DNA from 3 places in the Rhizobium sp. 10PS4 genome. Region 3 is predicted to be linked to each of the others. Evidence: predicted binding sites of a transcription regulator. Region 3 holds the regulator's gene; each other region holds the start of a gene.
The links. The regulator PhoB, encoded in region 3, activates phosphate uptake and scavenging genes when phosphate is short. The targets are predictions, from matches to a motif close to TGTCATNNANCTGTCAT.
Positions count from the first base shown of each region.

Region 1: a site for PhoB is predicted at 7,385-7,401, ahead of phnC (phosphonate ABC transporter ATP-binding protein). Genes of this name have one in related genera too.
Region 2: a site for PhoB is predicted at 2,366-2,382, ahead of phnF (phosphonate metabolism transcriptional regulator PhnF). Genes of this name have one in related genera too.

Region 1 is NZ_JAWDIW010000006.1:163,433-173,161, forward strand. Features, by position in the region: partial or broken gene RWJ89_RS13295 (GrpB family protein) at 4-508, opposite strand; gene phnN (phosphonate metabolism protein/1,5-bisphosphokinase (PRPP-forming) PhnN) at 528-1,124, opposite strand; gene RWJ89_RS13305 (alpha-D-ribose 1-methylphosphonate 5-triphosphate diphosphatase) at 1,121-2,260, opposite strand; gene RWJ89_RS13310 (DUF1045 domain-containing protein) at 2,274-2,969, opposite strand; gene phnE (phosphonate ABC transporter, permease protein PhnE) at 3,090-4,442, opposite strand; gene phnE (phosphonate ABC transporter, permease protein PhnE) at 4,442-5,422, opposite strand; gene phnD (phosphonate ABC transporter substrate-binding protein) at 5,492-6,403, opposite strand; gene phnC (phosphonate ABC transporter ATP-binding protein) at 6,476-7,318, opposite strand; gene RWJ89_RS13335 (DapH/DapD/GlmU-related protein) at 7,438-8,055, opposite strand; gene phnL (phosphonate C-P lyase system protein PhnL) at 8,052-8,759, opposite strand; gene phnK (phosphonate C-P lyase system protein PhnK) at 8,784-9,560, opposite strand; gene RWJ89_RS13350 (alpha-D-ribose 1-methylphosphonate 5-phosphate C-P-lyase PhnJ) at 9,557-9,729, opposite strand, start outside.
Region 2 is NZ_JAWDIW010000006.1:173,762-183,490, forward strand. Features, by position in the region: gene RWJ89_RS13350 (alpha-D-ribose 1-methylphosphonate 5-phosphate C-P-lyase PhnJ) at 1-103, opposite strand, end outside; gene RWJ89_RS13355 (carbon-phosphorus lyase complex subunit PhnI) at 100-1,206, opposite strand; gene phnH (phosphonate C-P lyase system protein PhnH) at 1,211-1,819, opposite strand; gene phnG (phosphonate C-P lyase system protein PhnG) at 1,819-2,295, opposite strand; gene phnF (phosphonate metabolism transcriptional regulator PhnF) at 2,413-3,150, shown strand; gene RWJ89_RS13375 (2,3-bisphosphoglycerate-dependent phosphoglycerate mutase) at 3,190-3,825, opposite strand; gene dapB (4-hydroxy-tetrahydrodipicolinate reductase) at 3,847-4,671, opposite strand; gene RWJ89_RS13385 (ABC transporter ATP-binding protein) at 4,687-6,474, opposite strand; gene RWJ89_RS13390 (glucokinase) at 6,622-7,647, opposite strand; gene RWJ89_RS13395 (methylglyoxal synthase) at 7,665-8,045, opposite strand; gene mepA (penicillin-insensitive murein endopeptidase) at 8,132-9,208, opposite strand; gene RWJ89_RS13405 (extracellular solute-binding protein) at 9,456-9,729, shown strand, end outside.
Region 3 is NZ_JAWDIW010000007.1:235,375-245,103, reverse strand. Features, by position in the region: gene RWJ89_RS15730 (substrate-binding domain-containing protein) at 1-218, shown strand, start outside; gene pstC (phosphate ABC transporter permease subunit PstC) at 382-1,863, shown strand; gene pstA (phosphate ABC transporter permease PstA) at 1,860-3,182, shown strand; gene pstB (phosphate ABC transporter ATP-binding protein PstB) at 3,198-4,013, shown strand; gene phoU (phosphate signaling complex protein PhoU) at 4,058-4,771, shown strand; gene phoB (phosphate regulon transcriptional regulator PhoB) at 4,920-5,603, shown strand; gene RWJ89_RS15700 (GcrA family cell cycle regulator) at 5,925-6,458, opposite strand; gene RWJ89_RS15695 (aspartate aminotransferase family protein) at 6,879-8,075, shown strand; gene argF (ornithine carbamoyltransferase) at 8,123-9,037, shown strand; gene RWJ89_RS15685 (Hsp33 family molecular chaperone) at 9,127-9,729, shown strand, end outside.

The sequences.
Region 1 (9,729 bases), on a different contig from region 3:
GTTTTACATCATCGAGGCAGCCAGCCGAACCGTCTCGCTGACAAACTCGGTCTTTCCGCCGGTATAAAAATCCCAATCGCCGTCTGCCTCCGCAGCCAGCTGGCGTTTCAGATCGGCATAGGCCTTGGCCCTCTCGGTGTGATCCCTGAGATAATCGCGAAACAGAATGCGCTCCCGATGCGCGCGATTATTAGGCCCGCAAAGATAGAGCTTGAAGCCATAACCTTCACGATCGCGCGTGAAGGCCCAGCGTTGCTCTCCTGTATCGCCGTGGAAGACGAAATCCGCCGCGCGCACGACCTCGATCGCCGCCGGCAGGAATGCCTCGGATTATCATCACGGCATCGAGGTCGATCTTCGGCTTGGCCGCCAGGCCAGCCACTGATGTGCTGCCGATATGATCGATGGAAAGCAGGCAGTCGCCGAGCAACGCGGAGACCTCGGTGCTGATCTCGGCAAACAGCCGCGGCCAGGAAGGATCGTAGTCGACCACCTTGATGACGCGCATGCCCTTCCTCTCGATCTGGTCAGGGCGCCTTGGTCAGCAATCCGTCGAGGATCTCGATCATCTTCTGCTCGGCCTCTTCGAGCGAGCCGCTATTGTCGAGCTCCACCACGTCATATTCGCCGCGCACCGTCAGTGGTCCGCGGGCAAGCCGGGCCATGATATCCTCATGCGTCTCGCGGCCGCGCGCCTCCAGCCGGCCGGCGAGCACCTCTGGACTGGCGGTAACGTTGATGACCTTCAGCCGCGGGAAGGCGGCCTGGAAGCGATGAAGCGCCGAGCGCGAGCCGTTGGCGACGACGACATGACCTCTCGACAGCGCCACCGAGACCTCGGCCGGGATACCGTATCTCAGGCCATGCGCTTCCCACCAGACGGCGAAGGAGCCTGACTGCTCCATGGAGGCAAAACCTTCGAGGGAGACGGAAAGATGGTCTTCGCCGCCGGCGTCACGGTGACGGGTGATGACGCGGCGGACGAAATGCACATCGTCGCGGCCCTTGAAACGCCGGGCCGCGAGGTTCATCAGCGTGTCCTTGCCAGCGCCGCTCGGTCCGACGACGACGACCATGATGCCGCGCTCGGCTCCGGCTCCGGGGTGGGGTTCGTGCGACATCATGCGACACGGTGTCCCTGGCGCCAGACCGAGCGTGTCACCGGCACGCCGTGCGAACGGTGGACGCGCACGAGATCGGCGCGCAGCCCCGCCGCGATCCGGCCGCGGTCATCGAGACTGACGGTGCGGGCGGGCGTCGACGTCACCATGGCGATCGCCTTCGGCAGGCTGATGCTCTCCACCTCGTCGGCGAGGATGAACGGCGCATGCAGCAGGCTGAGCGGTACGTAGTCGGAGGAAAGCACGTCGAGCACCCCCATTTCGGCAAGGTCGCGGGCGGCGATATTGCCGGAATGCGACTTACCGCGCACGATGTTCGGCGCCCCCATCAGTACGCTCATGCCGTGTCCGTGCGATGCCCGGGCGGCATCGAAGCTGGTCGGGAATTCGGCCAGGCGCACGCCGTTGTCGATCGCTTCGTCGACATGCGAGAGCGTCGCATCATCATGGCTTGCCACGGTGATGCCGCGCTCGGCGCAGACCTTGGCGATGGCGTTGCGGTGCGGCGTCGAATTGCGCGCCGATTCTGCCTGGCGCTTGGCGACGAAACGGGCGAAGGCCTCGTCGCTCAGCCCCCGCTTCTTCTGGTAGTAGAAAATATACTGATCCATCGTCTGGAACTGACGCTGGCCGGGTGCATGATCCATCAGCGAGACGAGCCGCACATGCCGGTCGTTTTCGAAATCGGCGAAATGTTCGAGCACATTGTCGGCCGAGACCTCGCAGCGCAGGTGGATGAGGTGCTCGGCGCGCAGCCTGCCTTCCGTCTCCGCCGACTGGATGGCATCGGCCATCTCGCGCATTTCGCCATGTTCGAAGCCGCCGTCCTCGTCCGCACCCATGCGCAGGCAGTCGAACACAGTGGTGATGCCTGATGTGACGATCTGGGCGTCATGCGCCTGGATGGCGGCGGTCTTGTTCCAGCGGATGCCGGGGCGCGGCTGATAATGCCCTTCGAGATGGTCGGTGTGCAGCTCGACAAGGCCGGGAATGATGTAGTCGCCTTCAAAATCTTCGCCGGCTACCGAGTTGCCCTCGGAGATATCGGCGATCTTCCCGTCGCGAATGAGGATCGAGCCCGAGAGGATGTCGTCCTCGAGAACGATGCGGGCGTTGGAAAACACGGTCTCTTTGCTCATGGCGTCAGGTCTTTCAGCTTTTGGCGCCGGCAAGCGGCAGCCAGGAATGAACTTTGAATGGGGCGCCGCGCGTCTCCTCGATGAAAACGGCAAGGCCGGAAATCGAAAGCGGCCGGCCGGTGAAATCGGCAAAGCGCTCGGTCAGGATCGCTTTCATCACCGCGGCGCGTGTCTCGGGCACCTGGCCGCTCAGTGTCATGTGAAAGCCGAAATCCTCCATGACGTAAGGATAACCCCAGCGTTGCAGATGGGCGCGCTGGCTGTCGCTGAGCTTCTCCGGGTTGCGCCGCGTCATATCGGCCTCGGAAAGTGCTGCGCGGAACGGCTCGAACGACCTTACCACCTTCGCGGCGAAATCCTGAAGCGGTTGATGAAGAGAACCGGGAACGAGGGCAAAAAAACGGCCGAGCTGGCCAAGCACGAGTTCAGGAATCTCGAAGGCTTGCGTGCGCCGGGCAAAATCCTCGGCAACGGCCATGAGATCCTTCTCGGTGACGGAGGAGGCGAGCGAAAACGGCGCCTTGATCGTGGCGTGAAAGCCGTAGCGGCGGGGGTCGGCGGTCAGCTCGAACTGTTCTGCAGCACCCAGCTGCTCATGTTCCGGTGCAGGATAGGTCTCGCCGGTGAAGGCATTGCGGCCGAGCCAGAGCGAGGCCGCGCCGGTCAGGGGATCATCCTTCGGCGGCGAGAAATAGAGAGCGTAGCGCAAGGCTTTTATCCTGGAGATCGTCCAAACGGGGGAGTGCACTGTGCAGTGATTTGGCGGCGAACCGCAAGCTGGCTCCCGGCTAAAAGATTTCCGTGACAGAATGATGATGGCGTCAGTTCGTCAGTGGCCCTTTTTTCCCATCACGCGCGAACGCAGCGCATTCGAGAGGTTGTCGAAGGCGAAGATCACGAGGAGGATCAGCAGGACCATATAGGCGACTTTGTCCCAGTCCGAATTGGTCTTCATGGATTCGAGCAGCTTGAGGCCAATGCCGCCCGCACCGACGGCACCGATGACGGTCGCCGAGCGGGTATTCGATTCCCAGAAATAGAGCGATTGCGAGATGAACACCGGCAGGACCTGGGGGATGACGCCGTAGCGTTGGACGGCCACCGGTGCCGCACCGACCGATCTCACGCCCTCACGTTGCTTGTCGTCAATGTTCTCAAGCGCTTCGGCATAGACCTTGCCGAGCGCGCCCGTATCGGTGAAGAAGATCGCCGCGATGCCCGGAAGCGGCCCTGGGCCGAAGGCACGGGTGAAGAACAACGCCCAGATCAGCATGTCGATCGAGCGCAGGAAGTCGAAGAGCCGCTTCGTGGCCCAGTTCGCAGCGCGGCTTCGCGTTATGTTGCGCGCGGCGATGAAGGCGAGCGGAAAAGCGACCAGCGTGCCGAAGAGCGTACCGACAAAGGCCATGACCAGCGTCTGCATCAACTTCGACAGGATGTCGCGATGCTGCCAGCTTGCGTTATTCAGGAAGTTGTCGAACGCCAGCGAGGCATTCGACTGGTTGGGATCGAGCCGTTCGCCGGAGAACATCAGGCCGACCACCTCAGGCAGGTTCCGGCCCCAGAAGGGCGACTGCGTATCGAAGAAGAAGTTCGCCCAGCCGAGAAAGCGGCGCTGGACATAGACCTGGCTGGTACGGATTTCCGCCTGTCCCGCGAAGCCGTAATAGACGATCACCTTGTTGTCGTCCTGCTCCATCTGGGCAGGCGCATCGGCCGGCAGGGAGGCGCGATCGCGGGTGACGGTCACGGGATAGAGCTTGCCGCCGATATAGACGTCGACGCGGCTCGGCGTCACTTCCATGCGGTCCTCGTCGCCACCGAAGATGACGGTGTATCGGCTGCTGTCGGCATTGGGCTTCAGCCAGTTGATATCGGCGCCCTCGGGATACTGGCGGCGGCTCGTCCATTGGGGGACGACCTGATCGTTCTGGAAACGCAGGCGCGGCTGGGCGCGCCAGGAATACCAGTCCTGGACATAGATCGCAGCACGGTCCCAGTTGCCGTTCACAAAGGTGGGGATGACGTTGAAGAAGGCGAAGCAGAAGGCAAGATAAATGAAAACCGCAGCTGAAATGAGGAGCAGACCCCAGCGTTGCATGAAGCTGCGATGGAAGACGTCCGGATAGGCGGAAAGCAGTCGTTCGCGCTCGGCGGCGTTGATGGTCGGAACCGAGGACATCAGGCTGCTCCCTGTCCGAATTCGAAGGACTGCTTGCCGATCAGCCGGCGGCGCAGCCAGGCGGAGAATTGGTCGACGCAAATGACGGTGATCAGCAGCAGGATGATGATCGCATAGGTCTTGGCAGCATGGTCGCGTCCGATCGACAGACTGAAGACCTCACCTATGCCACCGCCGCCGACGGCGCCGATTATAGTCGAGGCGCGCACGTTGATCTCAGTCCGCAGCAGCGTGTAGGAGACGAAGTTCGGCAACACCTGCGGCAGGATCGCGAAGCGCACACGCTCCAGCCAGCTGGCGCCGGCGGCGCGCAGCCCTTCATCCGGCTTCATGTCGGCATTCTCGACGACTTCGAAGAACAGCTTCCCAAGCGCGCCGACGGTATGGACCCATACCGCGATGATCGCTGAAATCGGTCCGATCGACAGGATCGCGGCGAGAAGACCGGCGACGACGATTTCCGGGAAGGCGCGCATGATTTCCATGATGCGCCGCACGACCCAGCGCGTCACGCCTGCACCGACCAGATTGGTGGAAGCGAAAAAGCAGAGCAAGAACGCGCCGCTCGCACCGAGAATGGTGGAGACGATGGCGATGTTGAGCGTGATCGCGAGCTGGTAGAAGAAATTCGGGATGTAGAAACTATCGGTGATCCAGACGCGGTCGCTTGTATAGTCGTATTTGATCGAACCGTCAGAGAAGGGCGACGGTAGGTCGAACATGGCGCGGAAGATCTCCAGCGGACTGTCCGGCACGAAGCTCTTCATGAAGTCGAAGAAATAGGGAAGTCGCTCGAAGAACTTACCCGAATTGGCGCCGTTGGCGAAGTCGAGCGAGGCGCCGAGGATGATCAGGAAGACCACGATTGAAACGACGGTATAGATCCGCCGCGTCCGAACCTGGCTCTGATAATGATCGAGGATGGTGCGTGAGCCCTCCTGCAATCCGCTCAGAGAGTCCGCGCCGGCCGAGTGCGCCATATGTGGCTTCCTTCTTGGAAAACGGCGGCATCATCATGATGCCGCCGCAAGACTGTTCAGACTTGATGATCAGCCGCCGATAACGGCCTTACGGGCATCGATGATCGTCTGGTAGAAGCTCTGGTCGACCGGCGCCCAGTCAACGTAGCCGCCGCCCGTGAACGATTCGAAGCAGCTCTTGTCTGTCTTCGGCAGTTCGGCGAAATAGGCGGTAACCTTCTTCTGGAGGTCGGCCGGCAGCTTCTGGGAAACCATCAGCGGGCCGTTCGGGATGAGCGGCGACTTCCAGACTTCGACGATATCGTCCATGTCGAGCAAGCCCTTGGTGACCATCTGGTGCAGGTTGCCGGACGTGTAGCCCTGCGCCCAGTCGCCCTGACCGGAACCGAAGGTGGTACCGACATCGAACTTTTTGTCGAGAACGCCGAGAACGAGATTCTCGTGGCCGCCGCCGAAGCCGGTTTCAGCGAAGTACTGCTTGACTGGTGCGCCGGTGGCCTTCGGAAGGGCAACGTTAGGAACAAGGTAGCCGGAGGTAGAGTCCGGATCGGCGAAGCCGAGCTTCTTGCCCTTGGCGTCGGCAAGCGTCTTGATGCCGGAGTCCTTGCGGGCAACCATGATCGAGTAGTAGCCGGTCGAACCGTCTGCCTGCTTGGTAGTCAGAACCGGGGTGACGGCGTTCGGATCCTTGATATAGACCGCGGCGTAAGAGGCGGCGCCCATGACGGCGAGGTCAATCGTGCCGCCAAGGAGACCCTGGATGACGCCGTTGTAGTTCGGCGACGGGAAGAGCTGAACTTCAGAAACGCCAGTGGCAGCGATCAGGCCGGGCTTGACGCATTCGGTGCGGCGAACCTGGTCGGCTTCGTTTTCACCGCCATCGAGACCGATGCGGAGGACCTTGACGTCCTGGGCAGCGGCATTGCCGGCGAGGGCGGCGACGGCGATGGTTGCCATCATGATCTTGCGGAATGCAGACATGGAAGTCTCCTTTTGTGACATGGTTTGTTTGTCAGTTATTTTTCCGACCGTTGTCCCGTCGGCCGGAAACGGTCAGTGCACGGCAGCGGCTTTGGCCATCCTGCCGGATGAGAGATCCGCGGCGCGCCGCTTGGATTCGAGGCTGGTCGAGGTCAGCGTTTCGTCGATGCCGGCGCCATCCTTGTCGGTCCCGTAGATTTCCTTCACCGCTTCGGCGGTCAGCTCCGAGGGCTGGCCGTCGAAGACGACGCGGCCGCCGGCCATGCCGACGATGCGCTCACAATAGTTGCGGGCGGTATCGAGCGTGTGAAGGTTGGTGATGACGGTGATGCCCTCGCGCTCGTTGATATCGCGTAGCGCATCCATGACGATCTTGGCATTCAGCGGATCGAGCGAGGCGATCGGCTCGTCGGCGAGAACCATTTTCGGGTTCTGCATCAGCGCGCGGGCGATTGCCACGCGCTGCTGCTGGCCACCGGAAAGCGTGCCGGCTGCCTGCAGCGCCGTCTGCTCGATGCCGAGGCGTTCGAGTGCCGCGATGGCATGCACGCGTTCCTCGCGGGTGAAGATGTTGAGCAGGCTCAGAAGCGTCGAGCGGTGGTTGAGGCGGCCGAGCATAACATTGGTGAGAACGTCGAGGCGCGGCACCAGGTTGAACTGCTGGAAGATCATCGCGCAGTCGCGCTGCCAGTTGCGCAACGCCTGGCCGCGAAGCCCGGAGACCTCGACGCCGGCGAAATGAACGGAGCCGGAGCTCGGCTCCTGAAGGCGGTTGATCATGCGCAGCAGCGTCGACTTGCCGGCGCCGGAGCGGCCGATGATGCCGACCATCTGGCCTTGGGGAATGGCGAGCGTGACGGAATCGACAGCGAGCTTTTTTCCGAAACGACGTGTGACATTCTTCAGCTCGAACATCATGCTCTTCCCTTGCAATCCATGCCTTGATCAGCATCGCATTAGTCCCGCTTGATGAACCTCGCATGTCATATTTGTGTAAGTCCTGTCACAATTCTTCGCCCCCTATATCGGGGGTTTTAACCGCCGTAGCGGGATAGGAAATCTTCCGCGTTCAGGTTGCGAAAATCCTCGAGCGCCTGGTGCAGTCGGGCATGCTCCCAATCCCACCAGGAAAGCCTGTCCATCCGTTCGCCGACCTCTCTTGGAAAGCGCTCTCGGATGAGCTTTGCCGGCACGCCGCCGACGATCGTATAGGGCGCGACGTCCTTCGAGACGACGGCGCCGGCTCCGATCACCGCGCCATTGCCGATGTTGACGCCCGGCAGAATGGTCGCCCCGTGGCCGATCCAGACATCGTTGCCGATCGTCACGCGGTTTGCGCGACGCCAGGCGAAGAAGTCCGTCTCTATGTCGCCGTCCGGCCAATAGTCGGCGGCGCGATAGGTGAAATGATGAAGTGTCGCGCGCCAGGTCGGATGGTTGGTGGCGTTGATGCGCACGGCGGCGGCGATATTGACGAACTTGCCGATCGTCGCACACCAGACCGAGCCATCCTGCATGATGTAGGAATAGTCGCCGAACGTGGCCTCGCTGATGCGGCAGCGTTCAGAGACCTCCGTATAGCGCCCGAAAGTGGAATCGCTGACGGATGCCGTTTCATGAAAGTAGGGCTCAATGCCCAGCTTGCGGCTCATGCAGCGATCTTCCGGGGTGAGAATTGCTGGACGTCGAGGATGCGGTCGGCGACGGCTTCGCGCACCTCTTCGTCGTGGAAGATGCCGAGAAGGGCCACACCCGCCTTCTTCTTTTCCGCGATCATGCCGACGACGACGGCACGGTTCCTGGCATCGAGCGAGGCCGTGGGCTCGTCGAGAAGCAGGATCGTGTGCTCGGTGATGAAGCCGCGCGCGATGTTGACGCGTTGCTGCTCACCGCCGGAGAAGGTGGCGGGCGGAAGCTGCCAGAGCGTTTCCGGCAGATTGAGCCTGGCAAGCAGGGCGCCCGCCTTTTGCCGTGCTGTGACGGCGTCCTCGCCGCGTGCCACCAGCGGCTCGGCAACCACGTCGATCGCCGCGACGCGCGGCACGGTGCGCAGGAACTGGCTGACATAACCGAGCGTATTGCGGCGGACGTTGAGCACGGTGCGCGGATCGGTGGAGGCGAGATCGACGATGCGTCCGTCGTGGCGAATGAGGATCTGGCCGGTGTCGACGGCGTAATTGCCGTAGATCATCTTAAGCAGCGAGCTCTTTCCGATGCCCGATGGCCCGCCGAGCACGACGCATTCGCCCGATGCGACGGAGAAGGCGACATCGGAGACGACGGGTAGCTTGATGCCGTCGCGCAGATGCATGGTGAAGCTCTTCGAGACTTCGGAAACGACGAGGGGCGTTGCCATATTCTTCTTCCTTGGTTTCGGGCCTCAGACCTGCAGGATCGAGGAGACGAGCAGCTGCGTATAGGGTTCGCGCGGGTCGTCGAGCACGCGGTCGGTGAGCCCGTGTTCGATAACGTAGCCGTCCTTCATCACCATCATCCGGTGCGAGAGCAGGCGGGCGACGGCGAGATCGTGGGTGACGATGATGGCCGAGAGACCGAGATCGTTGACGAGGCCGCGCACGAGATCGAGCAGGCGCGCCTGCACCGAGACGTCGAGGCCGCCGGTCGGCTCGTCCATGAAGACGAGGCGCGGGCCGGTGACGAGGTTGCGGGCGATCTGCAATCGCTGGCGCATGCCGCCCGAAAAGGCGCGCGGCTGGTCGTCGATGCGGTCGGCGTCGATCTCGACGCGTTCGAGCCAGTCGATCGCCGAAGCGCGGATCTTGCCGTAGTGCCGGTCGCCGATCGCCATCAGCCGTTCGCCGACATTAGCGCCGGCAGAAACGGTCATGCGCAGGCCGTCGGCCGGGTTCTGATGCACGAAGCCCCAATCGGTGCGCATCAGGAAACGTCGCTCGGCCTCGTTCATGCGATAGAGATCGCGGTAGCTTCCGTCGCGCATGTGATATTCCACGCTGCCGGTGCTCGGCAGCAGCCGGGTGGAGAGGCAGTTGAGCAGCGTCGTCTTGCCGGAGCCGGATTCACCGACGATGGCGAGCACTTCGCCGGGCCAGAGTTCGAAGGAGACGTCGCGGCAGCCGATGCGGTTGCCGTAGAATTTCGAAACGTCGTGGACTTTGAGAAGCGGGGTGTCGCTCATTCTGCAGCCTCCCGGGCCAGCATCTCGCCGACATGGCCGTGCTCGCGGCGGTCTTCGCAATGATCGGTATCGGAGCAGACAAACATCCGCCCGCCCTTATCGTCGAGAACCACTTCGTCGAGATAGACGTCCTCGGCGCCGCAAAGGGCGCAGGGTTTGTCGAAGCGCT
Region 2 (9,729 bases), on a different contig from region 3:
CCTGGTAACCCGGAATGGCGATCGCCTTCAGGATGGCGCGGCGGATCATCCGCTTGGTCTGTTCGTCGAGATAGGCGAAGTTGTAGCTGGCCAGATCGGTCATTCGGCGGCTTCCTTCATGTCTTCGCCACCGTTGCGGGCGGCTTCGAATTCGCGGCGCATGCGGCGGACGAGATCGAGTTCGGCCTGGAAGTCCACATAATGCGGAAGCTTCAGATGCTCGACGAAGCCCGTCGCCTGGACGTTGTCGGAGTGCGAGATGACGAATTCCTCGTCCTGGGCCGGCGCGGTGATGTCCTCGCCGAGCTCTTCGGCACGAAGCGCCCGGTCGACCAGCGACATCGCCATCGCCTTGCGCTCGCTCTGGCCGAAGACCAGGCCGTAGCCGCGGGTGAATTGCGGCGGTGCCTTGGCCGAACCCTTGAACTGGTTGACCATCTGGCATTCGGTGATCTGGATCGTGCCGAGCGAGACGGCGAAACCGAGTTCCGGCACGTCGAATTCCACCTCGACGTCGCCGATGCGGATTTCACCGGTGAAGGGGTGATTGCGGCCATAGCCGCGCTGGGTGGAGTAACCGAGCGCCAGCAGGAAGCCCTCGTCGCCGCGGGCAAGCGCCTGCAGGCGGAGATCCCGGGTCATCGGAAATTCCATCGGCTCGCGGGTCAGGTCGCCGATCTCGTGATCTTCCGGCATGTCGCCGTCAGCCTCGATCAGGCCTTCCTCGCCGAGGATCTCGGAGACGCGCATGACGCGGCCGGTCTCGGCGGGGCGCTGAGCGGGCGTTTCCACCGCCTCATCCGAAAGCAGCGAGGGATCGAGCAGGCGATGGGTATAGTCGAATGTGGGCCCAAGAAGCTGGCCGCCCGGCAAATCCTTGTAGGTCGCCGAGATGCGGCGTTCGATCGTCATATCAGCCGTGTCGAGCGGCTTCGAATAGCCGAAACGCGGTAGCGTCGTGCGGTAGGCGCGCAGCAGGAAGATCGCCTCGATCATGTCGCCCCGCGATTGGCGGATGGCGAGGGCTGCGAGCGTGCGGTCGAAAAGCGAAGCCTCAGCCATGACGCGGTCGACGGCGAGTGCCAGCTGCGCCACGATCTGGTCGATGCCGATCGCCGGCAGCGAACGATCGCCGCGGCGGCGGTCGGCGAGCAGGCGGTGGGCATTGGCAATGGCGGCCTCGCCACCCTTGACGGCAACATACATGAGCTCAGATCTCCGTTGCTGTGATCTTGGTGGTGCGCGGCAGGCAGAGGAAGCGTTTACCCGCCGTCAGCACGATGTCGACGCCGCGCGGAAAGAGCGCACGGTTCTCCGTCCAGAGCCGCAGGAAGGTCTCCGGCAGGCCGACCGGCGCCATCTCCGCTACACTCTGGATGCCGGGACCCATCAGCGTCAGCATGCGGCCGCCCTCGAGTTCGGCGAGTTCGATGACGAGGGTCGTCGAGCGGTCGGGATATTCCTGCGTACCTGATGCAAAGAGGCCGAAGGAGGAAAGTGCGGTGCCAGCCTCGGTGAAAGCAAAGCGCGCCTCGGCCTTTTCGGTCGTCAGCGGCGCGCCGGTATGGAAGCCGAGCCACTCCGGCACGGCGGATCTCGCCAGTCCCTGGGAAAGCCAGACGGGCGTGTCGTGGTCGCAAAGCGTCAGCGCGATCGTGCCAGCGGCGATGCCGAGCGGCGCCGGCGGAGCGACGTCGGGCTGAACCGTCTGGATCGTGCCGGGGCGGGCCATGCCGTCCATCAGCATCTTGAAGACGCTTTGGGCATGGAAGACCGGCTCGGCAAAGCCGCCGGTCAGAGCTTCTGTCTTCAGGCCCATCAGTTGTCTCCCCGCACCATGGTGAAGAAATCGACGCGGGTTGCCGCCGTCTCGTCCGCCTTGCGGCGTTCGGCATCGGCGATCCGCTCAGTGATCGGTAAAAGCAGTGCCTGTTCGACGAAATCCTTCGTCGCCTCCTCCTGCCAGAGCGCGTCGAAGATCGCCGCAAGCCGGGCCTTCTCGCGGTCGGTGCCGAGCGCCTGCGCATGACCGACCGCACCGGAGCCGAGCCGGACCGTCGCCCGCGTCACGGTCACTTCGCCGAGATTGAAGGGAGCGCCGCCGCCGCCGATGCGTCCACGCACCATCACCAGCCCGGTCTCCGGTCCGCGCACCGGATGGGCCACAGGCTTTTCCGGCAATGCATCGAAGACCGCCTGAAGTTCGCCCCGCTCCGCCCGCGCCAGCAGATCGGCGGCGCGTTTGCGCCCGGATGCCGTCTGTGACGCAGCGTCTGTCCTGTCCGCTGATATCATCGCCGCTTCCCTTAAAATGTCTATTGATATAGACAACTATACAAGATACACTTAGCTCTAAATCGATGTCGTGACAAGCGTGTGACATCGCGAGTTAAATGGGTGGGCAGGGGTGGAATGGCGGGATTGAAGCAGGTGCAAAGGCAAACCGGCGTGGCGCTCTGGCGCCAGATCGCCGATCGGATTCGCGAGGCGATCAGCACCGGAGCCTATGACGAAACGGGAATGGTACCGCCGGAAACCATGCTGGCGCTGCAATTCGGCGTCAACCGGCATACGGTGCGCAGCGCTTTGGCGGCATTGGCGCAGGAGGGGATCGTCCGTGCGGTACAAGGCCGCGGCACGCTGATCGAGCGCAAGGAGCGGCTGAATTTCCCGATCACCAGGCGCACGCGCTTCACCGCCGGCATCGGCGATCAGGCCCGTGAAATGCGAGGCCTTCTGCTCGATGAGGCGAAGGAGGAGGCGAGTGCCGAGATCGCCCGCTGGCTGGGCCTGAAGCAAGGAGATCAGGTGATCCGCCTGGAAACATTGCGCCAGGCAGATAAGCGGCCGGTTTCAAGGGCGACGAGCTGGTTTCCCGCCAAGCGCTTTGCCGGTATCGGTGAGGCTTACCGGACGGGGGAATCGATCACCAAGGCTTTCGCCGAACTCGGCCTGCCGGATTATGTGCGCGCCACGACCGAGGTGACGGCCGCCCATGCCAGTGCGGCCGATATGGCCGACTTAGAACTCACCCCCGGCGCGATCCTTCTGATCGCCAAGGCGATGAATACCGATCTTGAGGGTGTGCCGGTGCAATATTCGGTCAGCCGCTTCGCGGCCGACCGGGTACAGTTCACCATCGAGAATTAAGCGCCTTTCCCCGCCGAAGCGGGGAAAGATCAGCTGAGATCAATGTGCGCCCGACATATCGCCGAGCACTTCCTTGGAAGCGACGGTGGAATCCGCCTTCAGCGTGTAGACCATCGGCACGCCGGTCGCGAGATTGAGGGCAAGCACGCCTTCGCGGGTGAGCTTGTCGAGCACCATGACAAGCGAGCGCAGCGAATTGCCGTGCGCGGCAACCAGCACCTTCTCGCCCCTGAGCACGCGCGGCAGGATTTCTGTGAGGTAGTAGGGCCAGACGCGGGCGCCGGTGTCACGCAGGCTTTCACCGCCGGGAGGCGGCACGTCATAGGAGCGGCGCCAGATATGCACCTGTTCCTCGCCCCATTTGGCGCGTGCATCGTCCTTGTTGAGGCCCGAGAGGTCGCCGTAGTCGCGCTCGTTCAGCGCCTGGTCGCGGATCGTCGGGAGATCGGGCTGGCCGACCTTGTCGAGGATGAGCTTCAGCGTGTGCTGCGCACGCACCAGCACCGAGGTATAGGCGACGTCGAATTTGATTCCGTATTCGGCGAGCGCCGCACCGCCTGTATTGGCTTCCTGGATGCCGAGCTCGGTCAGATCGGGATCCTTCCAGCCGGTGAAGAGATTCTTCAGATTCCAGTCACTCTGGCCGTGGCGAACGAGGACGAGGGTACCGCTCATGAATATGCCTCCGTAGTATCGTTATGAGGAAGAAAGCCCGAGCACGTCGAGCATGGAATAGAGACCCGGCTTCTTGTCGCGCGCCCAAAGGGCGGCCTTGATGGCGCCGCGCGCAAAGATCGAGCGGTCGGCCGCACTGTGCGACAGGGTGACGATTTCACCTTCTCCGGCAAAAAGCACGGAATGTTCGCCGATGACGGAGCCGCCGCGCAGCGTCGCAAAGCCGATCGTGCCCGCCTCGCGGGCGCCGGTATGGCCGTCGCGCACCCGGACCGATTGCGAGGCAAGATCGATGCCGCGCCCCTTTGCCGCGGCCTCGCCGAGGAGAAGGGCGGTGCCGGACGGCGCATCCACCTTGTGCTTGTGGTGCATTTCCAGGATCTCGATATCCCAGTCATCAGGATCAAGCGCACGCGCTGCCTGCTCTGCGAGCACGCCGAGCAGATTGACCCCGAGGCTCATATTGCCCGACTTGACGATGCGGGCATGGCGCGCCGCCGCGGCGATCTTGGCATTGTCGTCGGGTAAACAGCCCGTCGTGCCGATGATATGGACGATGCGGGCCTGCGCGGCAAGGCCTGAAAATTCTACCGTTGCGGCAGGCGAGGTAAAGTCGAGCACGCCTTCGGCATCGAGAAAAGCGTTGAGCGGATCGTCGCCGATGGTGACACCGGTCGGGCCGAGACCGGCGATCTCGCCGGCATCCTTGCCGACGAAGGGCGAGCCGGCGCGCTCGACCGCGGCATGCAGCCTCACGCCCTCGATGGAATGGATGAGCCGGATCAGCGTCTGCCCCATGCGTCCTGCTGCGCCAACCACCACCAGTTTCATCGCAGCATCGCTCATGTCAGTCTCACCAGGTCAGTTTGAATCGGAGGCCGAAGGCCTCTGCAGGTTGTTGAGGCGAGCGTAAAGACCGTCGCTGACCTTCGCAAGCGTCTCGTGATTGCCTTCCTCGACGACGCGGCCCTGCTGCATGACGACGATCTTGTCGGCCCGCACCACGGTCGAAAGCCGATGGGCGATGACGACGACGGTGCGTCCGCTCATCGCTTCGTCGAGCGCTTTCTGCACGGCCGCCTCGGATTCGGTGTCGAGGGCCGAGGTCGCCTCGTCGAGAAGCAGGATCGGCGCATTGCGCACCAAAGCGCGCGCGATCGATAGCCGCTGGCGCTGGCCGCCCGAAAGCGTCACGCCGTTTTCGCCGACCGGTGTCTCGTAACCCTGCGGCTGTGCCGAGATGAAGTCATGCGCATAGGCAAGCCGGGCCGCCTCTTCCACCTCGGCATCGGTCGCTTCCGGCCGGCCATAGCGGATATTGTCGCGGATCGTGCCCTCGAACAGATAGGGCTGCTGCGAGACATAGGCGAGCTGCTGGCGCAGCGACTTCTTGGTGATGTGGGCGATGTCCTGTCCGTCGATCAGGATTTCGCCCTCGCGCGGATCGTAGAAGCGCGGAATGAGGCTGATGACGGTGGACTTGCCGGCGCCGGAGGGACCGACCAGCGCTGTGGTCGCGCCGCCCTCGGCGGTGAAACTGACGCCGCTGAGCACGCTCTCATTGCCGTAGGCGAAGGAAACATTGCGGAATTCGATCCTTGCCTGCGTCACCGTCAGCGGCCGGGCATCCGGCAGGTCCCGTTGGCGCGGTTCCATGTCGAGCAGTTCATAGATCATCCGCGCATTGACGACGGCACGCTCCATCTGAACCTGCAGGCGGGCAAGCCGGCGGGCCGGGTCATAGGCAAGCAGCAGCGCCGTGACGAAGGAGAAGAAGGCGCCCGGCGGCACATTGAAGTAGATCGAGCGGTAGGCGGCATAGGCAAGCACGCTGGCGACGGCAAAACCTGCGAAGCTTTCCGTCAGCGGAGAGGTGCGTTCGGAAAGCCGGGCAATCCGGTTCGCCCGGCTTTCGGCGCCCTTGATCAGTTTGTTGACCTTGCGTTCCAGTTCTTCTTCCATCGTGAAGGCTTTCACGATGGCGATGCCCTGGATCGTCTCCTGCATGGCGCCGAGAACATGGCTGTTCAGATGCACGGCCTCGCGGGTCGCCGAGCGCAGCCGCTTGGAAACATAACGCAGTGCATAGAGTAGCGGCGGCGCCATGATGAACACGGCAAGGCTGAGCAGCGGATCCTGGATGATCATCACGGCGAGCAGCGAAACGAAGGTCAGCAGGTCGCGCACCGTCGAGGTGATCGTCAGGTTGAGCACGTCGCGGATGCCGCTGACGTTCTGGCTCACCTGCGCGGCGATATGGGCCGAGCGCGCCTCGCTGAAGAAGCCGACCGAAAGCGTCATCAGATGCGCATAGAGCCGGCGCTGGTAACGGGCGACGATATCGTTGCCGACCCTGGAAAGCGCCACCGCCTGGCCATAGCTCGCAAAACCGCGCAGCACGAAGGCGATGAAGATCGAAAGACAGATGATCCAGACGACGTCGGCGCGCCGATTGGCGAAGGCCTCGTCGATGATTGCCCGCATGATCCAGGCGGTGAACGCCGTCGAAAGCGCCACCACGATGAGGCAGGCGATCGCAAAGACATAGCCCCACAGATGGTCGCGGCCGTTTTCAGCGATGATGCGCTTCAGGATGCCGGTTACGGTATCGCTGCTGACGCTCTGCGTTCTGCTTTCCGCCGCTTCCAAATAGGGTTTCCTGTCTCGGGCCAAGCGCCCCGCGAGGGCGACACGCACTTTTGCCGGGGTCTATAAAGAGTTGGGACCGGTTTGGCTAGAGCGCCGCGCGTCCGGATGGGACGCGCCAAGAACGCTCTATTGCCTTGCATGCCGGGGTTAGCGCCGCCAGCGGCGGCCTTCCGTCGAGACGCCGAAATTCGCCGGCATGCGCGCATAGGAGGAAAGCCCGGCAAGCGCCGCCAGCGGATGCGTCACCACATAGGTCGGGATAGTGCGAAGCAGCGTCGTATGCGGCGCCTTGTCCTCGAAGGCGATGCGGAATTCCGGCCTCTTCAGCGCCGGGATGATCTTCTGCGAAATCCCGCCTGAGAGATAGACGCCGCCGCGCGCCATGAACACCATCGCCATGTCGCCCGCCACGCGGCCGAGATAGGTGGCAAACAGCGAGACGGTCTCTATGGCTGCCTTGTCGCTGCCGGCAAGCGCGTGCGAGGTGATGTCGGCGGGATCCTTCATCGTCGGCTCGATGCCGTCGACCACGCAAATGGCATGGTAGAGGTTGACGAGGCCGCGCCCGCACAGGATCTGTTCGGCCGAAACGCGGCCTTCGATCGTCTCGATATGCGGGAAGATTTCATAATCGCGCTTGCTGCGCGGCCCGAGATCGACATGGCCGCCTTCGCCGGGAACCGGGATCCAGCTGTGCTGGGCATGCACGAGCCCGCCGACGCCGAGGCCGGTGCCCGGTCCGAGCACGACGCGGGAGGCGATCATGTCGCCGGTGGCGTCGCCGATGCGTTCGCGGTTTTCATCCGAAAGCGCGGCGATTGCCAGCGCCTGCGCCTCGAAATCGTTGACGACGAGCACATCCTCCATGCCGAGGCCCTCGATCATCGTCTTCGGCCGCACCACCCAGTCGCAATTGGTCAGCGGGATCTCGTCGTCGTTGATCGGGCCGGCGACGGCGAGGATCGCCGAGCGCGGCTGCACGACAGTCTTGTCGAGCACGCCTTGCTGGATCGCTTCATCTATCGTGGCGAAATCCGCCGTGCGCACGTTCGGAAACTGCTTCGGCTCGGCATAGGCATCGGCCAGGATGGAGAAGCGGGCATTCGTGCCGCCGATATCGCCGATCAGGATCGGGAAAGGCAGCGGAGCGGTGCTGTTGTTCGGTTTTGGCATGGCCGGTTCCGTGCTGATCAGGCTTCGAGTGTGGGAAGAAGTTTTGTAGCGGTCGCGTGGTTGAGCGCCATCGGAATATCATAGACGATCGCCAGCCGCATCAGCGCCTTCACGTCGACATCGTGCGGCATCGGCGTCAAAGGGTCGACGAAAAATATCAGGGCGTCGACCTCGCCGGTCGAAATCAGCGCGCCGATCTGCTGGTCGCCGCCGAGCGGTCCGCTTTTCAGCCTCGTAACGTTGAGGTCGGGAGCGGCGTCGAGCACCCGCCCGCCGGTCGTGCCCGTCGCGACGATCTTCCAGCGCGAGAGAATGTCGCGGTTGGCGCGGGCGAATGCCGCCATATCGTCCTTCTTCTGGTCATGCGCGATCAGCGCAAGGCATTTGCCGCCGGCCATGAAGTGAATCCCCGCCCCCACAGTTCAATCGATTTGACCGCTGTATACCAAGAGCCTGCGATTTGAAAGACAGCGCATCCACCCCTTCATTGGATCGCCGGCTTGTCGTTCGGAACCGGGCCGACATCCGGCAACGCGCCATCGGCGCCGTCAGCCGACGCGGCTGCCGGAGCGGCGGCGAGCGCGCTTGCGGCGGAGGGTCCGCCATAGGTGGCGGCCTGCATCGAAGCGACGGAAGCGGCGTTGAGCGCGGCGGCGCAAGCGTTGGGCAGATCGGTGACCATCATCTCACGCGGCGGCTTGGGCGGCTTGGCACCGGGCTTGGGCGGTTTCGGCGGCGCCCAAGGCGCCGGCGTGAACCAATAGGCGAGCGACTTGTCGCAGCCGTCGCCGGCGGGGACAGGAGCTTGCGGCGTGCATCCGGCAGCGCCCGGCGGGCATTTGATGCGGATGTGGAAATGCGAGTCATGACCGTATATCGGCCGGAGCTTACCAAGGTTGGTGCGGTCGCCGGCCCAGGTGTCGCACATCTTCTTCTTGATCGCCGGATTGACGAAGATGCGCTCCACTTCGGGATAGCTCGCCGCGAGCATCAGCAGCCGCGCGTGCGATTGAGTCCACACCTTGGGGTCGACGGTCAGGAACTTGCCCTTCTGCAGCATGGTGGTGAAGGGCAGATCCTGGCGCTCCTCGGCCGTCATGCGGCGCGCCGGCATCGGGCTAAACCAGATATCGGCATCGAGGCCAATCTGGTGCGAGGAATGGCCGTTGAGCATCGGCCCGCCGCGTGGTTGCGCGATATCGCCGACAAGGATGCCCGGCCAGCCGGCATATTTGACCGCATCCTGCGAAAACCGCTCCAAGAGCGCGATCATGGCCGGATTGCCCCAGCGACGGTTGCGCGAAAGCCGCATCGCCTGCCAGGTCGGCCCGTCGGTCGGCAGCGCCACCGCACCCGTCATGCAGCCCTTTGCGTAAAAGCCGATCGGCTGTGCCGGCCCCTGCGTCGGCAGGTCGACGGCGCCGAACTGCCCCTTGGCGCTGCCCGGGCTCGGTGTCTTCTGCTCAGCGCCGACGTCGCCAACGGCAAGGCCTGCGCCGATCGCGCCTGCAAGCGCCAGTGTGCCTAATGTCCTGAAAGCCTGGGCGAAGCCGAAAGCCATGCTGTTCCCTTAATTCGATGTCGAAGTGATTTGCACTCGAATCTATCCTGAAAAGCGATTTTGGTGAATCGATGTTTTGGCTGGACGGGCGCAGGAGGGGCCGGTGACGGAACGCCGCAGCGCCTCAGGCATTGAAAGGAGCTGGCGGCTCAAAATTTCGCGAGCCCGGCAAAAACCAGACTCTCTCCTGTTTTTCGCCCCTATTTCTCGTATTGTCGTATCCATCAATATTCAGGGGAAAATGGGAATGGCGGCTTTGTGGTCGAAAATCGGTCTGTTTCTGTCGCTTGCGGGTGCTCTGGCGCCGCGGACGGCATTGGCTGAAGGCCAGCCGTTTCAGATCGGAAGCTCGGTCATCAGCGAGATGAAGTACAAGCCGGGCTTTACTCATTTCGACTATGTGAACCCTAATGCCCCGAAGGGTGGAGACCTGCGCCTCTCCGCGAGCGGGGCCTTCGACACCTTCAACCCGGTACTTGCCAAAGGCCAGGTGGGAGTAGGCCTGACGCTCGTATACGACA
Region 3 (9,729 bases):
TCGCCAACGGCACCTACCCGGTTTCCCGCCCGCTGTTCTTCTACGTCAAGAAGGCACATCTCGGCGCAGTTCCGGGCCTGAAGGAATACGTCAACTTCTTCGTGTCCGACCAGATGATCGGCCCTGACGGCCCGCTCGCCGAATACGGCCTCGTTGCCGCTCCGGATGCCGAGCGTGAAGCGATCCGCAAGGAAGTCGAAGCCGGTAAGGCTATGTAATGACTTTTGCCGGCGCGGTGCCTTTCATCCCGCGCCGGCATTGCTTATGTCCCTGCGCCGGCATGTCCGCTGCAGGGTTGAATTCCTTCTCCATGATTGGAAGCTGAAGGCAGCTGACGAAGCTGCCGGGCTTTTTGGGGCTATGGGCCTGGGGACGTAACGAATGAGCACATCCATCATACTTTTGTGCCTTGTGGTGATCGGAGTCGCCGCCTATCTGGTCGCGCGCAACCGTGCCACGGCGCTTGCCGGAGGCCGGTCTTCCGCATTGCATTCACGGCCGGCCTATTACGGCGCCTATGCGGCGATCTGGGCAGTTCTTCCCGCCCTCATCGTCCTTGGCCTCTGGCTCTCCATCAGCCCCGGCATCATCCAGTCTTCGGTTCGCAGCACTTTCCCTGACGACATCAAGGCTCAAGTCTCGGTCGAGCAGGATCTTGGCTATTCGACGGTGGCGACGGTCGCCCGCGGCCTGACGATGCTGACCTCGGATGAAACTGCGGCGGTCGGCAACGATCCGGCTGCGCTGCAGGCCAAGCTCCTCGAAAAGGGCGTGCCGCTCGCCGGCCAGCCGCTGCCTTACATGGTCGACGCCGCCAGGACGCTCAACGCCATGAGCATGACGAGCCGCATCGCCATGACGGCGGTCGTCTTCATCCTGGCCGTTGCCGGCGCCTTCTATGCGCTGCGCTCCATCGCTCCGCGCTTCCGCGCCCGCAACCGGGTCGAGCGCGTCATGCTCTGGGGCCTGCTGCTCGCCTCCTCGATCGCCATTCTGACGACGATCGGCATCGTGCTCTCCATGCTGTCGGAAGCCGCCCGCTTCTTTGCGGCCGTTCCCGCCATGGACTTCTTCTTCGGCACCGTCTGGGATCCGCGCTTTGCCGGCGCCGGCAGCTCGTCCTTCGGTCAGTTCGGCCTGATCCCGCTGCTGCTGGGCACGATGTATATCGGCCTGGTCGCCATGCTGGTCGCCGTGCCGGTCGGCCTGTTTGCCGCCATCTACATGGCCGAATACGCCTCGCCGAAGGTGCGCGGGGTCGCCAAGCCGCTCTTGGAAGTGCTCGCCGGCATTCCGACGATCGTCTACGGCTTCTTCGCGCTCGTCACCGTCGGTCCGTTCCTGCGCGACTTTTCCGCCCAGGTCAGCGGCCTTCTGTCCGGCAACTACAGCAATTTCATTCAGGCGCAGAGCGTTCTGACGGCCGGTATCGTCATGGGCATCATGCTGATCCCCTACGTGTCCTCGCTGTCGGACGATATCATCACCGCCGTGCCGCGGTCACTGCGTGACGGTTCGCTCGGTCTTGGTGCCACACGCTCCGAAACCATCAAGAAGGTGGTCTTGCCCGCAGCCCTTCCCGGCATCGTCGGCGCATTGCTGATGACTGCCTCGCGCGCCGTTGGCGAAACCATGATCGTCGTGCTGGCCGCCGGTGTGGCCGCCCGCATCCAGATCAATCCCTTCGAGCCGATGACGACGGTGACGGTCAAGATCGTCAATCAGCTGACTGGCGACCTAGAGTTCACCTCGCCGCAGACGCTGGTTGCCTTTGCCCTTGGCATCACCCTGTTCTGCATCACGCTTTGCCTCAATATCTATGCGCTCTACATCGTGCGCAAATACCGGGAGCAGTACGAATGACGGATATTGTTTCTCCCACATCAGGCGCCACCGTTTCCAAGGCGCCAGCGCGCCGCGATATCGGCATCAAGCGCCGCTATGCCGCCGAGCGCCGGTTCCAGGCCTATGGCATCGCCGCCATCACCTTCGGTCTCGTCTTCCTCTTCATCCTGCTGTGGACGGTGATCGGCAAAGGCTACACCGCCTTCCAGCAGACGGCGATCACCCTGCCGATCGAATTCGTCGAGAAGACGATCGACCCCGACAATAAGCGTGCGACCGATCCCTCGGCGCTGATCGCCGCCAACTATCCGGTTCTCCTGCGTGACGCGATCGTCAAGCAGCTGAACATCAATGCCTCGAGCCGTCCCGACGTGCGCGATGCATCCGCCATGCTGTCGAAGAGCGCGCCGATCCAGCTGCGCGATATGGTGATGGCCGATCCGTCGATCATCGGCAAGACGGTCAATGTCACGGTTCTCGCCGACGCCAATGTCGACAGCGCCAACAAGGGCCAGATCGACCTCTCGGTCGATGAGAAGAACCGCAAGGTCAACGACAAGCAGATCGGCTGGATAAACGAGCTGAAGGCGAGCGGCGCTCTCCACAAGCAGTTCAACACCGGCCTTTTCGTCAACGGCAATTCCAGCCGTCCGGAGGCCGCAGGCCTCGGCGTCGCCCTGATCGGCTCGCTCTACCTGATGCTGATTGTGCTCGTGCTCGCTCTGCCGATCGGCGTCGCCGCCTCGATCTATCTCGAGGAGTTCGCGCCGAAGAACAAGCTGACGGACCTGATCGAGGTCAATATCAACAACCTCGCCGCGGTCCCTTCGATCGTCTACGGTCTGCTCGGTCTTTCCGTCTTCATCAACTTCATCGGCCTGCCGCGCTCGGCCTCGCTGGTCGGCGGCCTGGTGCTGACGCTGATGACCCTGCCGACGATCATCATCGCGACGCGTGCGGCACTGCGCGCCGTGCCGCCGTCGATCCGCGCCGCAGCGCTCGGCCTTGGCGCTTCGAAGATGCAGATGGTGTTCCACCATGTGCTGCCGCTCGCCATGCCGGGCATCCTGACCGGCACGATCATCGGCCTGGCGCACGCGCTCGGCGAAACCGCGCCGCTGCTCCTGATCGGCATGGTCGCCTTCGTCGCCAACGCGCCGACGACACCGCTCGATCCCTCGACGGCTCTGCCCGTACAGGTCTATATGTGGGCCAACGAGGCAGAACGTGCCTTCGTTGAGCGTACTTCGGGTGCCATCATCGTCCTGCTCCTGTTCCTGATCGTCATGAACATGGGCGCCATCCTCTTGCGTCGTCGCTTCGAGCGCCGCTGGTAAACGGAGTTAAACATCATGAATATGCTGACGGAAGCTGCAGTTGAAAAGGCGCTGGATCAGAAGATGAGCAACGTCCCTTATAAGATGATCGGAAAGGATGTCTCGGTTTATTACGGCGAGAAGCGCGCGCTTTTCGATGTGAACCTGAACGTCCGCGAAAACACCGTAACCGCCCTGATCGGCCCGTCCGGCTGCGGCAAGTCGACCTTCCTGCGGTGCCTCAACCGCATGAACGACACGATCGACGGCTGCCGCGTCACCGGCAAGATCACGCTTGATACCGACGATGTCTATGATCCCGATATCGACGTCGTCGAACTTCGCGCCCGCGTCGGCATGGTCTTCCAGAAGCCGAACCCGTTCCCGAAGACGATCTATGAAAACGTCTCCTACGGCCCGCGCATCCATGGCCTTGCTAAGTCGAAGGCCGATCTCGACCAGATCGTCGAAACCAGCCTGCAGCGCGCCGGCCTCTGGAACGAGGTCAAGGACCGCGTGCATGAATCCGGCACCGGCCTGTCGGGCGGTCAGCAGCAGCGCCTCTGCATTGCGCGTGCCGTCGCCGTCAGCCCTGAAGTCATCCTGATGGACGAGCCCTGCTCGGCGCTCGACCCGATCGCCACCGCCAAGGTCGAGGAACTGATCCACGAGCTGCGCGAGAACTACACGATCGTCATCGTCACCCACTCCATGCAGCAGGCCGCGCGTGTCTCGCAGCGCACCGCCATGTTCCACCTCGGCAATCTCGTCGAGGAGAACGACACCGACAAGATGTTCACCAATCCCGACGATCCGCGCACCCAGGACTACATCATGGGTCGCTTCGGTTGATTTTGGCGACACCAAGCCTTCCCGTTATTCGAGGATAAAGCCCCATGGCATCGACACATATTTTTTCTGCCTACGATGATGATCTGAAGTTCCTGTCCAGGCGGATTTCCGAAATGGGCGGCCTGGCCGAGCAGATGGTCAGCGAAGCCGTCCGCGCCCTCGTCAACGGCGATACCGCGCTGGCGCAGAAGGTCATCTCGGACGATGTGATCCTCGATCACGCCGAACGCGAAATCGGCGACAAGGCGATCGTGACGATCGCCCGCCGTCAGCCGATGGCCTCGGATCTGCGTGAAATCATGGGTTCGATCCGCATCGCCGCCGATCTCGAACGCGTCGGCGACCTCGGCAAGAACACCGCCAAGCGCGTCATCGCCGTCCAAAGCACCGGCGTTCCCCGCAAGCTCGCCCGCGGCCTCGAGCATCTGTCCGAGTTGGCGCTCGTCCAGCTCAAGGAAGTGCTCGATGTCTACACCAATCGTTCAGCCGACAAGGCGAATGCGATCCGTGAACGCGACAACGAGATCGACGCGATGTACACCTCGCTGTTTCGCGAACTTCTGACCTATATGATGGAGGATCCGCGCAACATCACTAGCTGCACGCATCTTCTCTTCTGCGCCAAGAATATCGAGCGCATCGGCGACCATGCCACCAACATCGCCGAGACGATCTTTTACATGACGACCGGCGCACAGCCGGAAGGCGATCGTCCGAAGGACGACAGCGCCAACACCGTCGGCGCGGTGACGGAATAACCGCCCGGGCCAGTCGCCGGACCAGTCAATTGCGTGCGCGCCCGTCCGGGGCGCGCAAAGAGGTCGCAGCCAATTTCTGAATTTGCGCAGGATGAATTGCTTAAATCACCCCCTGATTTAAGGATGATGCGCGAGGAGACCGACACGCATGATCCCGAGAGTTGCAGTTGTTGAAGACGAGGAAGCCCTCAGCGTGCTTCTTCGCTACAACCTCGAAGCGGAAGGCTTCGAGGTCGATACCATCCTTCGTGGCGACGAAGCCGAAATGAGGCTTCAGGAGCGCACGCCCGATCTTCTCATCCTCGATTGGATGCTGCCGGGCGTCTCCGGCATCGAGCTCTGCCGGCGCCTGCGCATGCGGCCGGAAACCGAGCGCCTGCCGATCATCATGCTGACGGCGCGCGGCGAGGAGAGCGAGCGCGTCCGCGGATTGTCGACGGGTGCCGACGATTATGTCGTCAAGCCCTTCTCGACCCCCGAGCTCGTTGCCCGCGTCAAGGCGATGCTGCGCCGCGCCCGTCCCGAGGTGCTGTCGACCGTGCTGAAGTGCGGCGATATCGAGCTCGACCGCGAAACCCATCGCGTCCATCGCAAGAGCCGCGAAGTCCGCCTCGGCCCTACCGAATTCCGCCTGCTGGAATTCCTGATGTCGTCGCCGGGCCGGGTGTTCTCCCGCTCGCAGCTTCTCGATGGCGTCTGGGGCCACGATATCTATGTCGACGAGCGCACCGTCGACGTCCATGTCGGCCGTCTGCGCAAGGCGCTGAATTTCTCCAACATGCAAGACGTCATCCGCACCGTCCGCGGCGCCGGTTATTCGATGGAAGCCTGAGGGCTTCCATTCTGGTTACTGACAGAGTCGACCGACGACTTTTTCGTCGTGCTCGGGCTTGTCCCGCTGCTGTCCGGTTCGCGGCGATAGACCGCCCCTCATCCGGCTGCCGCCACCTTCTCCCGCTCGCGGGGCGAAGGGACCCGCTGCGACGTCTCCGTTCCCCGTCCTCCACCTCTCGTGTGGCAAGTCCCCTCGCCCCGTTTACGGGGAGAGAGTTAGGGTGAGGGGCAGCCATCTCGCAATAAGCGCTTCCATCCACTCGCATAAAAAAACGGGCCACTCGGCCCGCTTTCTGCATTCTAAACGATGTTCGCTCGTTCAGCTGGCCCGCGCCGCTGCCCGGCGGCGTTCATTCACCGGCTGGTAGGCGAGTTTCTGGTGATAGCCGCAATAAGGCGAATTGTCGGGGGATTCGCAGCCGCAGAAATGGAAGTCGTCCTTCAGCGGATCGCCGACTGGCCACTTGCAGGTGCGTTCGGTCAGTTCCGTCAGGCCGAGGCGGCGCGAAATCGGCACCACCACGTTGCCCCTCGGCACGTATTCCATTTCCTCGATCGTTTCGATCTCGATCTCTTCCTTCAGCATCGTCGCGCCCTGCTGGCGGGTGACGGTGCGGGTCGTGATCCGGGAGGCGTAGTTCGGTGCGCGCGGCGCCGATGTGTTGCGCTTCGGCGTTCGCGCCGCGGTGTTGGTGCCGCCGGCCTTGGCACGGCCGGGAAGGCACAGCCGGTGCACTTTGCCGATGACCGCGTTTCTGCTGACCCCGCCAAGCTGCGCAGCAATCTGGCTGGCGCTCAGTCCTTCGGCCCAAAGCTTCTTGAGTTTCTCGACCCGCTCGTCTGTCCAGTTCATGCCCTGTCTCCACCTTTTGCGTTGGTGATGGCAGAATCCCTCACCGTTGTCCCGGGAGCTCCGAAACAAGAAACGCTTGATCAATTTTGGTGACTAGTTCCGCCGCATGCAGTCTAGTAATTGATCTTTAACCTAGTGTGAGGCTGACTCCGTGACAAGAGTCGCATGAATCCGGATGAATCGAATTCGTAGTTTTCCCCAACTTGCTGCCCCTGCGTGTCATTTCTGCAATAATGCCTGTTGATGACTGAAAATGCCGCTGTACACCCTTGCTGCATACGCTAAGGGCGCCGTTTTGTTGACATTGCAGCGCGAAAAGGAAATAGTGCCACTCGCCGCCGCAAGGCGGCATTTTTGATTTTTCGGGCCTGGTTTCCTTAGCCGGAGTCATTGCCCGGCAACTTTGATGGAGATCGCGCCATGGCTGAAGCCGCGCTTTATGACACCTATTCTCGTGCCCCACTGCGGTTCGAGCGAGGCGAGGGCGTATGGCTGATCACCGAAAGTGGCGAGCGATATCTCGATTTCGGCGCCGGCGTCGCCGTCACCTCCGTCGGCCACAGCAATCCGCATGTGGTCGGCGCATTGAAGGAGCAGGCCGACAAGGTCTGGCACCTGTCGAACATCTATGAGATCCCCGGCCAGGAGCGTCTGGCAAAGCGCCTGACGGACGCCACCTTCGCCGACAAGGTGTTCTTCACCAATTCGGGTGCCGAGGCGCTCGAATGCGCGATCAAGACGGCGCGCCGCTACCAGTTTTCCAAGGGCCATCCCGAGCGCTTCCATATCATCACCTTCGAAGGCGCCTTCCACGGACGGACGCTGGCGACGATCGCCGCCGGCGGCCAGGAGAAATATCTCGAAGGTTTCGGCCCCAAGGCGCCGGGTTTCGATCAGGTGGCTTTCGGCGATATCGAAGCGGTCCGCGCCGCGATCACCGAGGCGACGGCCGCCATCCTCATCGAGCCGGTGCAGGGCGAAGGCGGCGTCCGTCCTGCCACTAGCGAGTTCATGAAGGCGCTTCGCCAGCTCTGCGACGAGAACGGCCTGCTGTTGATCCTCGACGAGGTCCAGACGGGCGTCGGCCGCACCGGCAAGCTCTTCGCCCATGAATGGTCGGGCATCACACCCGACATCATGGCGGTCGCCAAGGGCATCGGCGGCGGTTTCCCGCTCGGCGCCTGCCTTGCCACATCAGAGGCCGCCTCCGGCATGAAGGCCGGTACGCATGGCTCGACCTATGGCGGCAATCCGCTTGCCATGGCCGTCGGCAGCGCCGTGCTCGACATCATCCTTGCCGATGGCTTCCTCCAGCAGGTGCGCGACGTAGCACTCGTCTTCCGCCAGGGTCTCGCCTCGCTGAAGGATCGTTATCCCGATGTGATCGAAGACGTGCGCGGCGAGGGGCTTTTGCTCGGCATCAAGGCTGCCGTTCCCTCAGCCGAACTGCTGCAGGCGATCCGCGCCGCCCATCTGCTCGGCGTGCCCGCCGGCGACAACGTCATCCGCCTTCTTCCGCCGCTCGTGGTCACCGCCGAGGAAGCCCGCGAGGGCCTTGCCCGCGTCGAGCGCGCCGCCGAGAGCATCCGCGCTTCCAAGGTCAAGAAGACGGCTTGAAGAAATTGCCGCTTCGGGCGCAGCACAGGTACAGGTAAGTAGACGATATGAGCCCTAAACACTTCCTCGATCTTTCGGCGGTCACATCCGCCGATCTCAGAACGATCATGAACGATGCGCTCACCCGCAAGCAGGCCTTCAAGGCAGGCACGGGCGACAAGCCGCTCGCGGGCAAGATGCTGGCGATGATCTTCGAGAAGCCGTCGACGCGCACCCGCGTCTCCTTCGACGTCGGCATGCGCCAGCTCGGCGGCGAAACGCTCTTCCTGTCCGGCACCGAGATGCAGCTCGGCCGCGCCGAGACGATCGGCGACACCGCCAAGGTGCTGTCGCGCTATGTCGATGCGATCATGATCCGCACCACCGAGCATTCCAGGCTGCTGGAGCTTGCCCAGCATGCGACCGTGCCTGTGATCAATGCGCTGACGGATGACACCCATCCCTGCCAGATCATGGCCGATATCATGACCTTCGAAGAGCATCGCGGCCCGATCAAGGGCAAGACCATCGCCTGGACCGGCGACGGCAACAATGTGCTGCATTCGCTGGTCGAGGGTGCCGCGCGTTTCGGCTATCGCATGAACATGGCCGTGCCCCTTGGCTCGGAGCCAAAGGATCACTATCTGAACTGGGCCCGCAATGAGGGCGCCGAAATCATGCTTTGCCATGATGCCGACCGTGCGGTCGCCGGCGTCGATTGCGTGGTGACCGATACCTGGGTCTCCATGAATCAGGAACATCGGGCCCGGGGTCACAATGTCTTCCAGCCTTATCAGGTCAACGCGGCCTTGATGGCGAAAGCCGGCAATGATGCATTGTTCATGCATTGCCTGCCCGCCCATCGCGGTGAGGAAGTGACGGACGAAGTGATCGACGGTCCGCAATCCGTGGTCTTCGATGAGGCGGAAAACCGTCTTCATGCGCAGAAGTCGATTCTTGCTTGGTGCCTGGGCGCGATCTGAACCATAATCGGACGTCGAGAGTGAAAGATCTCGCGACCGCGCGAGCGACGGGCACGCTGACCCATCGCTCTGAACTAGGAGTGAAAGCCATGGCAGAAGCTGCAGCCGCCCTCGGCCAGTTCGATTTCGCCGGCGATGACCATGTCGTCCCTTTCCAGGTGGAGGGGCTGGATGTGCGCGGCCGCGCCGTTCAGCTCGGCCCGATGCTCGATGCGATCCTCGAGCGCCATCATTATCCCGCACCCGTTGCCCGGCTGCTTGCTGAAGTCGTCGTGCTGACGGTGCTGCTCGGCACCTCGCTGAAGTTCGACGGCAAGTTCACGGTGCAGACCAAGGGCGACGGCCCGGTCGATCTTCTCGTCGCCGATTTCTCGACGCCGGAAAACGTCCGCGCCTATGCCCGTTTCGATCAGGCGCTGCTCAACAAGGCGATCGAGTCAGGCGAAACCGAGCCGGAGCAACTGCTCGGCAAAGGCATTCTCGCCTTCACCATCGACCAGGGCAAGTTCAGCCAGCCCTACCAAGGCATTGTCGCGCTCGACGGCACTACGCTGGAAGAAATTGCCGGCGTCTATTTCCGCCAGTCGGAACAGATCCCGACGCGCGTCCGTCTTGCCGCGGCCGAGCTCTTCGATCGCGACGATGCCGGCAAGCCGCGCCATCGTTGGCGGGCTGGCGGCCTCGTCGCCCAG